DNA from 2 places in the Sanguibacter sp. TS_SC_8 genome. Region 1 is predicted to be linked to the other one. Evidence: riboswitches for the same ligand, from Rfam matches in the RefSeq annotation. Region 1 holds a riboswitch; the other holds the start of a gene.

Region 1 (6,849 bases):
CTCGCGCAGGCGCAGCGGGGAGAGGTGGTCGATCGCGGGACGGAAGCCGGTGGCCCACAGGATGACGTCGGCCGTCACTTCGGTCTCCGCCGGCTCCTCGCCGGGACGCCCAGCCGCCGGGAAGACGACGCCGTCGGCCGTGATGCGCGTGAACATGCCCCGCGAGACGAGCACGCCGTCGTCGATCCCGCGCTGGTACTCGGGGGTGAGGGGCAGGCCGGTCGCCTCGACGACGCTGAGCGTCGGCAGGCCGGCGCTCGTGCGCTCCGCGACGCGGCGCTCGACGTCGATCCCCCACTCGCGGTCGAAGTCGCGCTCTCCGAAGACGGGTGGGCGCCGGGTGGCCCAGATGGTCGTGGCGACCTCGGCGAGCGGTAGGAGGAACTGCACGGCCGAGGCTCCCCCGCCGACCACGACGACGCGCTGGCCACGGAACTCCTCGACCGACCAGAAGTCGTGCGTGTGCAGCTGGCGGCCGCGGAACAGCTCCCGGCCGGGGTAGTGCGGCCAGTAGGGGCGGGTCCAGGTGCCGGTGGCGTTGATGACGGTGCGGGTCACCCATGCCTCGTCGTCGCTCACGACGACGAGCGGGGTCTGCTGGGCGGGCTCGTCGTACTCCTCGGGCCGGGCGTCGCGGACCTCGCGCACGGTCACGGGGCGGCGGACCTGCAGATCGAAGGTGTCTTCGTGGGTGCCGTAGTACCGGGCCACCACGGACGAGGCCGGCTCAGTGGGGTCCGGGGTCCCCAGCGCCAGGCCGGGGAGGTCGTGGATGCCGTGGGCGGCGCCGAGGGTGAGAGCGGGCCAGCGGTGGCGCCAGGCCCCTCCGGGACCGTCGTTGGAATCCAGCACGACGAAGTCCCTGCCGGGCACAAGGCCCCGTCGGCGCAGGTGGTAGGCAGCAGACAGCCCCGCCTGCCCGGCTCCGATCACGACAACGTCGAGCACTTCCCACCCCGTTTTTTATTGACACTTCAACTACCGATGGCCAACTGCCTCATCCCCATCCCTATTCCCCTCCTGGAGCCGAGCCCGACTCCCACCCCACCCAGCCCCACCCCACCCCAGCCCCACCCCACCCCACCCCACCCCAGCCCCACCCCACCCCAGCCCCAGCCCCAGCCCCAGCCCCAGCCCCAGCCCCAGCCGGACCGTACGGTGCGTGCATTTGTCTCCGGTGCGCGTGTTTGAACACGCGCACCGTAGACAAATGCACGCACCGTAGGAGTGGATCAGGTGTCCGGCGCAACCAGCATCAACGTCAACGTCGGCGTCGGCGTCAGGGTCAGGCCTCGGCAGCCAGCCGGGTGAGCAGGCGGTCGCGGACGTCGGGCCACTCGCGGGCGAGGATGGAGTAGTACACGGTGTCTCCTCGGGAGCCGTCAGGGGCGATCCGGTGCTCACGCAGGACTCCCTCGTGCACAGCACCGAGCCGGCTGATCGCTGCGAGGGACCGAGCGTTGCGGGCGTCGGCGCGCAGTGCGAGGCGGTTGATCCCGGCCTCCTCGAAGGCGTAGCGCATGAGCAGCAGCTTGCAGGCCGGGTTGGTCGCCCCGCCCCAGAACCGGCGAGCATAGAACGTCGACCCGAGCTCGGCCCGTTCCTGGGCGGGCACCCAGTCGTAGAGGGACGTCGAACCGCGGACGACGCCGTCGTCGGCTCCTAGGACGGCGAAGGCCGCCCGGCCCGGCGCCTCGATTCCCGAGGTGATGTACGCGGTCATCGCCTCGACCGTGTCCGGGACGGCCACCGACATGCCGGACCACAGCTCGGCGTCGACCATCGCGGCCAGGTCGCTCGCGTGCTCCGGGGCGAGCGGGACGAGGCGGACACCGAAGCCGTCGAGGGTGATCGTGTGGTCCATGTCCCAACTCTGCCAGAGCGCCGTCCGCGCCGGCTCCTGGACCGTGAGCCGTCTCCTGGACTGCGAGGGGCGAGCGAATCGAGGTGCGTGACACCGGCGCCCCGCAACCCCCGATCTACGTCACGACGAGCCGGCGCGCCCGTCCTCGGCCCCGACGATCTGGCGCAGCGGGTCGATCCGAGCGAGCAGCCCCTCGCGCACCCGGGGCCACTCGGGCTCGAGGATCGAGAAGGACAGGCTGTCGGCCCGTGACCCGTCCGGTGCCAGCCGGAACCCACGCAGGGTCCCCTCGTACGTGGCGCCGAGCCGGGTGATGGCCGCGATCGACCGCGCGTTGCGGGAGTCGGCGCGCAGCGCCACCCGGAACAGGCCCCACCCGGTGAAGGCGTGCTCGAGCAGCAGGAACTTGCAGGCGGGGTTGATGATGCGTCCCCAGACCTGCCGGTCGTAGAAGGTCCGCCCGATCTCGGCGCGCCCCTGCTCGTGGGAGACGCCGCAGTACGCGGTGCTCCCCCGGACCTCGCCGCTGACCTGGTCGATCACCGTGAACGCCAGGCAGTCGGGCAGGGCGAGCGTGTCCTCGATGTAGTTCATCATCCCGACCTCCCCGTGCGGGGTGGGCGTGGACATGCCCTGCCACATCTGCTCGTCGACGGCGCCGGCCAGCGCCCCGACATGCGCCGGGGCCAGCGGTTCCAGCCGGAAGCCATAGCCTTCCAGGACGATGGTGTGCTCCACGACGCCAGGCAACCACGGTGGACGGGGACGAGACAAGAGCGTCGGTGGCGCTGTGGACAACGCCGGGCGACCCAGCGGTGAACTTCTGCCCGCACGGCCCTGGGTAGAGTCACCCCATGGTTCCTGCCACCCCCTACAGCCCCGACTCCGACCGCCTCGAGGCTGAGGCCTACATCGAGCGGGTCGCCTTCGGGGGCGAGGACCTCAGCGGGGTCGACGCCTCCGGGTCACGGCTCATCGAGTGCACCTTCGAGGGCACCGGGCTCTCCGGGGTGGACCTGCAGTCGGCGCGGATCATGGAGACCACCTTCGACGCGGTCAACGCCGACACCCTCGACGTGTCCGACGGCGACTGGCAGGACGTCACCGTGCGCGCGAGCCGTCTCGGCGGGGTGCAGGCCTACGGGTCGACCTGGTCACGGGTGGCCTTCCACGGCACCAAGATCGACTACCTCAACCTGCGCGACACCCGCATCACCGGGCTGACCTTCACCGACTGCGTGATCGGCGAGCTCGACCTCTCCGGGGTCCGCGCGACGACCGTGACCTTCACCTCGACGCGGGTGGCTCACCTGACCCTGAGCCGGTCGCAGCTGAAGAACGTCGACCTGCGGGGGGCGGAGCTGGGGCACCTGACCGGCCTCACCGGTCTCAAGGGCACGACCATCAGCACCGACCAGTTCCAGGACCTCGCGCCGCTGCTCGCCGCGCACCTGGGCATCTCGATCGGCGACTGACCCGATCGGCGGCTGACCCTCCTGCCGCGCGCCTACGGCCGCGCGCCTACGGCTGGTTCAGCCCGGCCGGGGCGCAGCCCGCGGCGCCGGCACCGAACCCGGCGGCGGCGGTCGCGATCAGGCCGGTCAGCCCGCTGCCCTCGGGGAGCGGGCGCGGGTCGTCGGTGACGGACCAGCACGCGTCGACGACCTCGTACGCGACGCTCGGGCCCTCGCTCACGTAGACCTCGAGGGCCCGCACCAGGCGGTCGACCTCGTCGTGGGTGGTGCCCACACCGACGCTGGCCCGGATGGCCCCCGCCGCGTAGCCGAGGCGCGCGAGCAGCGGGTGGGCGCAGAAGCGCCCGTCCCGCACACCGATGCCGTGCTCGGCCGAGAGGTACGCCGCGACCAGGCCCGGGTCGTGCCCGACGACGGAGAAGGTCACCACGCCGACCGGGTCGACGGCGTCGGCCCAGGCCCGGACCACCTCGATGCCGTCGATCGCCTCGAGGCCGGAGACCAGGCGCTCGCGCAGGAAGGCCTCGTGCGCCTCGAGGGTGCCGGCGGGCAGGGCCGCGAGCGCGTCGCAGGCCGCGGCAAGGGCGACCGCGCCGATGACGTTCGGGGAGCCGGCCTCGTGGCGCGCCGGGGCGCTCCCCCAGCTCACGGAGTCCAGGCCGACCTGGCGCACGGCGCCGCCGCCGGCCAGGTACGGGGTGCCGACGTCGAGCCAGTCGCGGCGGCCCACGAGCGCGCCGGCGCCGAAGGGCGCGTAGGTCTTGTGGCCGGAGTAGGCGATGTAGTCGACGCCGGTCGCGGCGAGGGAGAAGCGGCGGTGCGGGACCAGCTGGGCGCCGTCGAGCACGACCCGCGCGCCGGCGGCGTGGGCGAGCGCGACGACGTCGGCCACCGGGAGGTACTCGCCGGTGACGTTGGACGCCCCGGTGAGCGCGAGCAGCGCATAGGGCGCGCGGGCGAGCTCGGCGCGCAGCGCGTCGAGGGTGTGCGCGACGGAGTCCGCACCGACGAGGACGGTGGCCCCGCCCGCGCTGCGCTGCCAGGGCAGCAGGTTGGCGTGGTGCTCGACGTCGAGCACGAGGACCCGCCCGGGCGCGCCGTCGGCGCCGGCCGGGACGCACCCGGCGAGCAGGTTGAGGGCGTCGGTGGTGTTGCGGGTGACGACCGTGACGTCGTCGGTGCGCGCTCCGACGAAGGCGCCGATGGTCGCCCGGCTGGCCTCGTAGAGGGCGGTCGAGACCTGGGAGAGGTAGCCGGCGCCGCGGTGCACGCTCGCGTAGAGCGGCAGGGTCGCGCTGACTCGCTCGGCGACGGCGACGAGCGCCGGGGCGCTGGCAGCGCAGTCGAGGTTGGCGTAGGGGACGGTGCGGCCGTCGACGAGCGGGACGAGCGTGTCGGAGCCGACGACGGGCAGGCAGGACCGGGCTTCGAGGGGGGTCAGGACAGACATGAGGATCCTCCGAGCAGTTCTGGGGATCGTCGTGCCAGCGATGGCTCATCGATGGCTGTCGACCCCGCGCTTGCCGGACGCCCTGAGCGGCTCCGGCCAGGTCTTCACCCGGGGCACCCCACCGCGGTGGAGGGTTGCCGGCCAGCAAACCGGGGCTTTGCGCTGGCACTCATGACCTGGGACCAGCATTGGCGAGGATCCGGGGGGTGTCAATCCACGACCACCGTCCGTCTCGCATGATGGACCGGCTGTCTCAGAACCGGTCCGCGGGGTGATGCTCAGGGGGACACACCATCCAGAGCGGCTGAGTGATCTGGCACGACGACGCCGCAGCAACCCCCCTGAGCGCACGCAGCACGCTGCGCCGCACCAGGGCGAGGGTGCTACCGCCGGAACCGATGGACGACACGGAGGCAACACATGAGCTACGCAGGCGACCTCACCCCCCAGCAGGCCTGGGACCTGCTCGAGACGAACCCCGAGGCGATCCTCGTGGACGTGCGCACCGAGGGCGAGTGGCGCGAGGTCGGCGTCCCGGACACCTCCTCGCTCACCGGCCGGCGCGAGGCGTTCATCCAGTGGGCCACGCCCTTCGGCCCGAACCCGACCTTCCTCGCCGAGCTCGCCGCGGCCGGGCTCACCCCCGGTGACGAGCGCCCCGTCGTCTTCCTGTGCCGCGCCGGCAACCGGTCGATCGGTGCCGCGATCGACGCGACCGGCGCCGGGTTCGGCCCGGCCTACAACATCCTCGAAGGCTTCGAAGGAGACACCGACGCCGCCGGACGCCGCACGGTCAACGGCTGGCTGCTGCGCGGCCTGCCCACCACGACCTACACCGCCGGGGAGTGAGGGCGGTGACCACGCGCCCGCTGCGCCCCGCGACCGTCTCGGTCCGCGGCGGTCAGGTCCGCTCGAACTTCCAGGAGACCTCCGAGCCGATCTACCTCACTCAGGGGTACGTCTACTCGAGCGCCGGCGAGGCGGAGTCCGCCTTCAAGGGTGAGGTCGACCGGTTCATCTACTCCCGCTACGGCAACCCGACCGTGCACATGTTCGAGGAGCGCCTGCGCCTGCTCGACGGCGCGGAGGCCTGCTACGCGACCGCGACCGGCATGTCCGCGGTCTTCACCTCCCTCGCCGCGCTCGTGAAGTCGGGCAGCCGGATCGTCTCCGCCCGGGCGCTCTTCGGCTCGACGGTGGTGATCTTCGAGGAGATCTTCGCCGACTGGGGCATCACGGTCGACTACGTCGACGGCCACGAGCTCGACCAGTGGGAGGCCGCGCTGGCCACCCCGGCCGACGTCGTGTTCTTCGAGACGCCGTCCAACCCCATGCAGGACATCGTCGACGTCCGGGCGGTCGCCGACCTGGCGCACGCGGCCGGGGCGGTCGTCGTCCTCGACAACGTCTTCGCCACCCCGATCCTGCAGCAGCCCTTCTCCCTCGGCGCGGACGTCGTCGTCTACTCCGCGACCAAGCACATCGACGGCCAGGGCCGGGTGCTCGGTGGGGCGATCCTCGGGTCGAAGGAGTACATCGAGGGGCCGGTCCAGAAGTTCATCCGCAACACCGGGCCCTCGCTCAGCCCCTTCAACGCGTGGGTGCTGCTCAAGGGCCTGGAGACGCTCCCGCTGCGGGTGCACGCCCAGACCGCGGCCGCGCTCCGGGTCGCCGAGCACCTGGAGACGCTGCCCGGGATCTCCCGGGTGCGCTACCCGTTCCTGCCCTCCCACCCCCAGTACGAGCTCGCCCGCAGGCAGCAGAGCGGCGGCGGGACGGTCGTCACCTTCGACCTGGCCGTCCCTGAGGGCACCGACCCCGAGACCGCGAAGAAGCGCACCTTCGCCTTCCTCGACGCCCTCGAGGTCATCGACATCTCCAACAACCTCGGTGACGCCAAGTCGCTCATCACGCACCCGGCGACGACGACGCACCGCAAGCTCGGCCCGGTCGGGCGCGCCGCCGTCGGCATCGCAGAGACGACCGTGCGGCTGAGCATCGGCCTCGAGGACCCGCTCGACCTCATCGAGGACGTGGAGATCGCGCTGCGCGCCTGACCC
Region 2 (6,849 bases), 390 kb from region 1:
GTACACCGCCTCGAACCCGGGCCTCGATCGAGAGGCCGCCCGCGAGCGCCTGGGCCTGCCCTTCGACGAGGTCGACAGCGCGCTGGCCGCCCTCGAGGCAGCGCGGCTCATCCGGAGGACGTCCGGCGACCTGTCCTCCACCCACCCCTCCTGGGTCGCCGTGGCCCCCGAGCTGGCTGCCACGAGCCTGCTGGCCGAGCACGAGGAGCAGGTCGCCCGGCTGAGCCTGGGCATCGCCGAGAGCAGGGCTCAATACCTGGCCCTGCTCCCCGGCTACCTCGACTCCCGCGCGGGCAGCTACTCCGACGCCGGCATCGAGGTGATCGAGACCGGTGAGGAGGTCAACACCGCCCTGTCCCGGATCATCCGCGAGACCCAGCGGCAGTGCTGGTGCGCGCACCCGGGCAACGGGCTCAACCCCGAGAACGTGCGCACGTCCTGGAAGAACGACCAGGAGATGATGGCGCGCGGGGTCGAGCTGAGGTCGATCCTCCAGCACAGCACACGGACCCAGCTCGGCGCCCAGCGGTACGCCGCCCTCGCCATCCCGGCCGGCGCCAAGATCCGCACCATCCCGCTCGTCCCTGCACGCACGCTGATCTACGACGGGGAGCTCGCCTTCCTCAGCCGTTTCGTCGAGGGCCGGCCCAAGGGCGCTCTGCTGATCCGTGACCCCGACCTCGTGGGGTACCTCATCCAGATCTACGAGGCGACCTGGTCGCTCGCGCAGGACTTCCCCATCGACGTCGAACCGGCCGGGTCGGACGCGGTCCTCGACGACACCTCCCGGGCTGTCCTGGCACTGCTCGCCGCAGGGCACAAGGACGAGGTCATCGCCCGGCGGCTGGGGTGCAGCGTGCGCACCGCCCGGCGGCACGTCTCGGCGATCATGGAGACCCTCGAGGCGGAGAGCCGTTTCCAGGCGGGTGTGCGCGCCGCGCAGGCCGGCTGGTTGGGCACCTAGCTCCCGAGGCCGTGTGGCAGGATGCTGGCCATGGGAATCCAGAGCACGCTCGGCGAGGGCGAGTACGTCGTCCTCAGCCTCCGCACGCACGTCAAGGCCCTCTTCGTGGCCATCCTCGTGCTCGTGGTGACCGTCGTCGCCGGCGCGATCCTGGCGCTCCTGGCGCCGGAGGGCTCCGCCCAGCCGTGGCTGCGCTGGGCGATCCTCGGTGTGGCCCTCGTGGTCATCACGCTGTGGGGCTTCATGCCGTTCCTGCGCTGGGTCACCTCCAGCTACACGGTGACGAACCGCCGCCTCATCACCCGCAGCGGGATCATCACGCGCACCGGCCGCGACATCCCGCTCTACCGGATCAACGACGTGACCTACGAGAAGGACCTGCTCGACCGGATCCTCGGCTGCGGCACGATCATCATCTCCGACGCGACCGAGAAGGCCGGCGTGGTGCTGCACGACGTCCCGCGCGTGGAGAAGGTCCAGGTCCAGCTGCACGAGCTGCTCTTCAACGCCGACGACGGCTCCGACGACGGCGAGTTTCCCCCCACCGAGCCCCGCCGCCGCTGACCCGCGGGCAGATCCATCTCATTCCTCGAGAACGTCTAGACCGCCTGCTGGATGCCCTCTAGGGTGGAACAACCATCCAGAGCGGTTGAGAGTCCTGGCTCGTCGACACCGCAGCAACCCCCCACAATGGAAGCCTCCTGAGGGTGCGGGTGCTAACGCCAGGTCCGATGGAGAGACCCATGACGGCTTCCGACGTACCGACGACCCCGGCGCTTCCCCCAGCGCCCCCGGCCGAGCAGGCTGGCGCGCCCACGCACATCCGCTCACCCTCGAACCAACGACCGACGATCTCCTTCGAGCTCATGCCCCCGCGCAACCCCGCGGCGGCGCCGAAGTTCTGGGGCACGGTCGACCGCCTCATCGCCGCACGCCCCGACTTCGTCTCGGTGACCTACGGGGCGGCCGGCGGTGACCGGGACACCGCCCGCACGGTGATCAGCCGGATCCTCGAGCACACACCCGTGCTCCCGATCGCCCATCTGACCTGCGTCGGCGCCTCCCGGGAGAACGTCGCCGAGGTCATCGACGAGTTCCTCGCCGAGGGGGTCCGCAGCTTTCTCGCACTGCGCGGGGACCCCCCCAAGGACCAGCCGGACTGGGCACCGCCTCCCGGCGGCGTGCACTCCAGCGACGAGCTCGTCGCCCTGCTCCGCGAGGTGGAAGCCACCCGGTGCGCCGCCAGCCCCTCGACCGCGCTGCGCTCGGCGGCCCGTCCGCTGACCATCGCCGTCGCGACCTTCCCGAGCGGAAACCTGGCCGCTGGGACCACCCGCGCCCAGGAGGTCCAGCGCCTGCTGGAGAAGCAGCAGGCCGGCGCGGACTTCGCGATCACCCAGATCTTCTACGAGCCCGAGACCTACATCGACTTCGTCGCCGACGCCCGACGCGCCGGCGTGACGCTCCCCATCCTCGCGGGCCTGCTCCCGATGACCGACCCGGCCCGCCTCGCGCGGGTCGAGGCGCTCACCGGGGTCCCCGCGCCGTCCGCCCTCGTCCGCGACCTCGAGTCGATCACGGACCCGGCCGCACGCCACACGCTCGGCATCGCCGCCTCGGTCGACCTTGCCGCCGCCGTCCTCGCAGCCGGAGCCCCGGGCCTGCACATCTCCACCTTCAACAAGCACGAAGCCGCACTTGACCTGCTCGAGGGCGTACACCTCGGCGGCGGACCAGCTCACCCGGACACCTCCGGAGCTGGTTCGGACCTGGCCAGCGGGCCGTGGGTCGGCGCATCCCAACCAACCATCGCACTGACCTAAGGGATGACCATGACGACACCTCACGAGCGCAGCTCTACCCTCACCCAGCAGACCTTCCCGGCATTTCCGGCCGGATCGATCCTCGGCTACCCCCGGATCGGCCCCCGCCGCGAGCTGAAGAAGGCCGTGGAGTCCTTCTGGGCCGGGCGCATCGACGCCACCGAGCTCGAGGCCACGGCCGCGACCCTGCGCAAGACGACCCGCGACCACCTCGTCGCCCTTGGCCTCTCGGCCACCGACGCCGCCATCCCGGGCTCGTTCTCCTTCTACGACCAGGTGCTCGACGCCGCAGCGACCGTCGGCGCGGTCCCCACCCGCTTCGCCGGGCTCACCGACGCCGACGGAGCCCTCGACCTCCCCGGCTACTTCACCCTCGCCCGCGGCGCGGGCGAGGACGCCCCGCTCGAGATGACGAAGTGGTTCGACACCAACTACCACTACCTCGTCCCCGAGATCGGCCCGGACACGGCGTTCCGCTTCGCGAGCGACCGCCTCGTCCGCGAGTTCACCGAGGCTCTGGCCGACGGCGTCACCACCCGCCCCGTGCTCGTCGGCCCGGTCACCTTCCTGCTGCTGAGCAAGGCGGCCGACGACGCGCCGGCCGGCTTCCAGCCCCTCTCCCGCCTCGCGGACCTGCTGCCCGTCTACGCCGAGGTGCTCACCGCCCTCGCCGCCGCCGGTGCCACCTGGGTCCAGCTCGACGAGCCGGCCCTGGTCACCGACACCATCGACGTGCCGATCGCGGACGTCCTCACCGCGGTGGCTGCCGCCTACCGTGCGCTCGCCACCGACCTCGCCCGCCCCGCCCGCCCGGCGATCCTGCTCGCCGCGCCGTTCGGCGACCTGCAGGAGGCTTTCGCCGTCGTGGCGGCCACCGACGTCGAGGCGATCGCGATCGACCTCGTCAAGGGTGGCGCCCCGACCGGTCCGATCGCCGGCCTGGAGACCAAGACCCTCGTCGGTGGCGTCATCGACGGTCACAACATCTGGCGCGCCGACCTCTCCGCCAAGCTCGAGATCCTCGAGCGTCTTGAGGTGCTCGGCGCCGGCGCGGTGACCGTGGGAACCTCCACGTCCCTCCAACACGTCCCGCACACCACCTCCGACGAGCCCGGCCTCGACGACACCCTGAAGAGCTGGTTGGCCTTCGCCGACGAGAAGGTCACCGAGGTGGTTACCCTGGCCGAGGGCATCACCGAGGGCCGTGAGGCGATCCACGCCCAGCTGCTCGCCGCGAGCGCGGCCGTCGCCTCCCGCGCGAGCGCGGCGGGCGTCGTCGTGCAGGCGGTCCGGGAGCGCACGGCGACGCTGTCCGACGGCGACTTCCACCGCGGCCCGGCCGCCGAGCGCCGTGCGGCGCAGGCCGCGCGGCTCAACCTGCCGCTGCTGCCCACGACCACCATCGGGTCGTTCCCGCAGACCCTGGAGATCCGCAAGGCCCGCGCCGCGCACGCCAAGGGTGACCTCTCCCTCGAGGCCTACGAGGCGGAGATGCGCGCGGAGATCAAGCGCGTCGTCGACCTGCAGGAGGAGATCGGCATCGACGTGCTCGTGCACGGGGAGGCCGAGCGCAACGACATGGTCCAGTACTTCGCCGAGCTGCTCGACGGCTTCGCGGTGACCCAGAACGGGTGGGTGCAGTCCTACGGCTCGCGCTGCACGCGTCCCTCGATCCTGTGGGGCGACGTGTCCCGCCCGGCGCCGATGACCGTGCGGTGGACCGAGTACACGCAGTCGCTGTCGACCAAGCCGGTCAAGGGCATGCTCACCGGTCCGGTGACGATCATGGCCTGGTCCTTCGTCCGGGACGACATCGCGCTCGGGGAGACCGCGAACCAGATCGGCCTCGCGCTGCGCGACGAGATCGGGGACCTCGAAGCCGCTGGCATCGCCATCATCCAGGTGGACGAGCCCGCGCTGCGCGAGCTGCTGCCGCTGCGCAGGGCGGACCAGGGCGCCTACCTCGACTGGTCGGTCGGCTCGTTCACGCTCTCCACCGCGGGGGTGCGCCCGGACACCCAGATCCACACGCACCTGTGCTACTCCGAGTTCGGCGAGGTCATCGGCGCGATCGACGCCCTCGACGCGGACGTCACCTCGATCGAGGCGGCCCGCTCGCGCATGGAGATCCTGCCCGACCTGCGCGGGTCCGGCTTCTCCCGCGGGGTCGGTCCGGGCGTCTATGACATCCACTCCCCCCGGGTCCCCTCCCAGGCGGAGGTCACCGAGCTCCTCGAGCTCGCGGTGAAGTCCGTGGACCCCGAGCTGCTCTGGGTCAACCCCGACTGCGGTCTCAAGACCCGGGGCTACCCGGAGACGAGGCCGTCGCTCGAGCACCTGGTCGGCGCCGCCCGCGCGGTCCGCGCCCAGCTCGCCTGACCCCCGCCCGACGGCGTGACGCACCCACCGCGTCACGCCGTCGTGCCGGCGCGCGCGGCCTCGGTCCGGCTCCCGCCCGGCCGGTGACCGCCTCGCGGCACTAGGGTGGACGGTATGCCAGACACCGCACCGATCGCACAGCCCACCTCGAGCGAGGCGGGCATCAAGGTGACCCTGTCGAGCGCGTCGGTGTACCCGCGCAAGGTCGCCTACGCCTTCGAGCTCGCCGCCGAGCTCGGCTACGACGGCGTGGAGGTCATGGTGTGGTCGGACCCGACCACCCAGGACGACAACGCCCTGTCCCACCTGGCCCAGCAGCACGGCGTCGAGATCCGGTCGATCCATGCCCCCACCCTGCTGGTCAGTCAGAACGTCTGGGGCGGCAAGCCCGGTCCCAAGCTCGCCAAGGCGGTGGACATGGCGCAGTCGCTCGGGGCGAGCACCGTCGTCGTGCATCCTCCGTTCGCGTGGCAGCGCAAGTACGCCCGCCAGTTCATCGAGCAGGTCCACGAGCTCACCGCGGCGTCCGGGCTCACCGTCGCGGTCGAGAACATGTACCCGTGGCGGCCCCGCAAGCGCGACTACGGCGCCTACCTGCCCGGCTGGGACCCCACCGAGCACGACTACGACGCGGTGACGCTGGACCTCTCCCACGCCGCCACCGCGCGCCAGGACGCGCTCGTCATGGCCAAGGCCTTCGGCGCCCGCCTGCGCCACGTCCACCTGACCGACGGCACCGACTCCGGCATGGACGAGCACCTCGTGCCAGGCCGCGGCAGCCAGCCGGCCGCGGCGCTGCTGCAGCACCTGAGCAGCACCGGGTGGGGCGGCGACGTCGTCATCGAGATCGGCACCCGCAAGGCCCGCACCGCCGCCGAGCGCCACGAGGACGTCGCGCAGTCCCTGGCCTTCGCCCGCACCTACCTCACCACCGGCCCCCACGCCGACTTCGTCCCCACCCCCGCCCACCACCGACCCGACAACGCCTGGGAACTAGCCCCGTAACTCACCCCCCTCGCTGAGTGCGGGGTCCTCCACGCGACACGCCGGTGCTGAGCGTGTACGACCCAGCACTCAGCGAGGGGGTGGGGCGGGAGCATCGGGGAGCCGGGGGATAATCGGGGGTATGCCTATCGATCCTGTTGAGCTTGCTGCTGCCGTCCGTGTGCTTGAGGCGGCGAACCTCCTCGACCCCGAGCACCCGGACAAGGTCGCGCTGCAGCGCGCCACGGCCAAGCTCTACAAGACCGTCAAGAAGCAGCGCCGCGACGCGGCCAAGGATGCGGTCCGCACCGCGGACCACGCCATCATCGCCGCGACGGCGACCGGGGCGCCGAGCCGCATCGACGACGAGACCCAGGGGCTGGAGCTGCTGCCCGCCGCGACCGGGCACTCCGCCGGCACCCTGCTCAAGTCTCAGGCCTGCTACGTCTGCAAACAGCAGTACAACGACGTCGACGTGTTCTACCACCAGCTGTGCCCCGAGTGCGCAGCCCTCAACCGGGACCGTCGCGAGGCCCGCACGGACCTCACCGGCAAGCGCGCCCTGCTCACCGGCGGGCGGGCGAAGATCGGCATGTACATCGCCCTGCGGCTGCTGCGCGACGGCGCGCACACGACGATCACGACCCGCTTCCCCAACGACGCCATCCGCCGGTTCAAAGCCATGGACGACGCCGAGGA

Evidence for each region. A riboswitch is a leader RNA that binds a small molecule or an ion and turns the genes downstream of it on or off. The one in region 1 is predicted to bind S-adenosylmethionine.
Region 2: linked by a shared signal. The riboswitch ahead of ACWA15_RS00445 (methylenetetrahydrofolate reductase) and the one ahead of ACWA15_RS17200 (rhodanese-like domain-containing protein) in region 1 are both predicted to bind S-adenosylmethionine.

Annotation. Positions count from the first base shown of each region.
Region 1 is NZ_CM143955.1:3,820,370-3,827,218, forward strand. It holds gene ACWA15_RS17175 (FAD-dependent oxidoreductase) at 1-948, opposite strand, end outside; gene ACWA15_RS17180 (GNAT family N-acetyltransferase) at 1,286-1,864, opposite strand; gene ACWA15_RS17185 (GNAT family N-acetyltransferase) at 1,985-2,602, opposite strand; gene ACWA15_RS17190 (pentapeptide repeat-containing protein) at 2,719-3,339, shown strand; gene ACWA15_RS17195 (aminotransferase class V-fold PLP-dependent enzyme) at 3,386-4,789, opposite strand; SAM riboswitch class IV at 4,851-4,966, opposite strand; SAM riboswitch class I at 5,078-5,194, shown strand; gene ACWA15_RS17200 (rhodanese-like domain-containing protein) at 5,210-5,638, shown strand; gene ACWA15_RS17205 (O-succinylhomoserine sulfhydrylase) at 5,644-6,846, shown strand.
Region 2 is NZ_CM143955.1:103,468-110,316, reverse strand. It holds gene ACWA15_RS00455 (helix-turn-helix transcriptional regulator) at 1-964, shown strand, start outside; gene ACWA15_RS00450 (PH domain-containing protein) at 995-1,528, shown strand; SAM riboswitch class I at 1,598-1,702, shown strand; gene ACWA15_RS00445 (methylenetetrahydrofolate reductase) at 1,708-2,787, shown strand; gene metE (5-methyltetrahydropteroyltriglutamate--homocysteine S-methyltransferase) at 2,797-5,166, shown strand; gene ACWA15_RS00435 (sugar phosphate isomerase/epimerase family protein) at 5,281-6,171, shown strand; gene ACWA15_RS00430 (SDR family NAD(P)-dependent oxidoreductase) at 6,293-6,849, shown strand, end outside.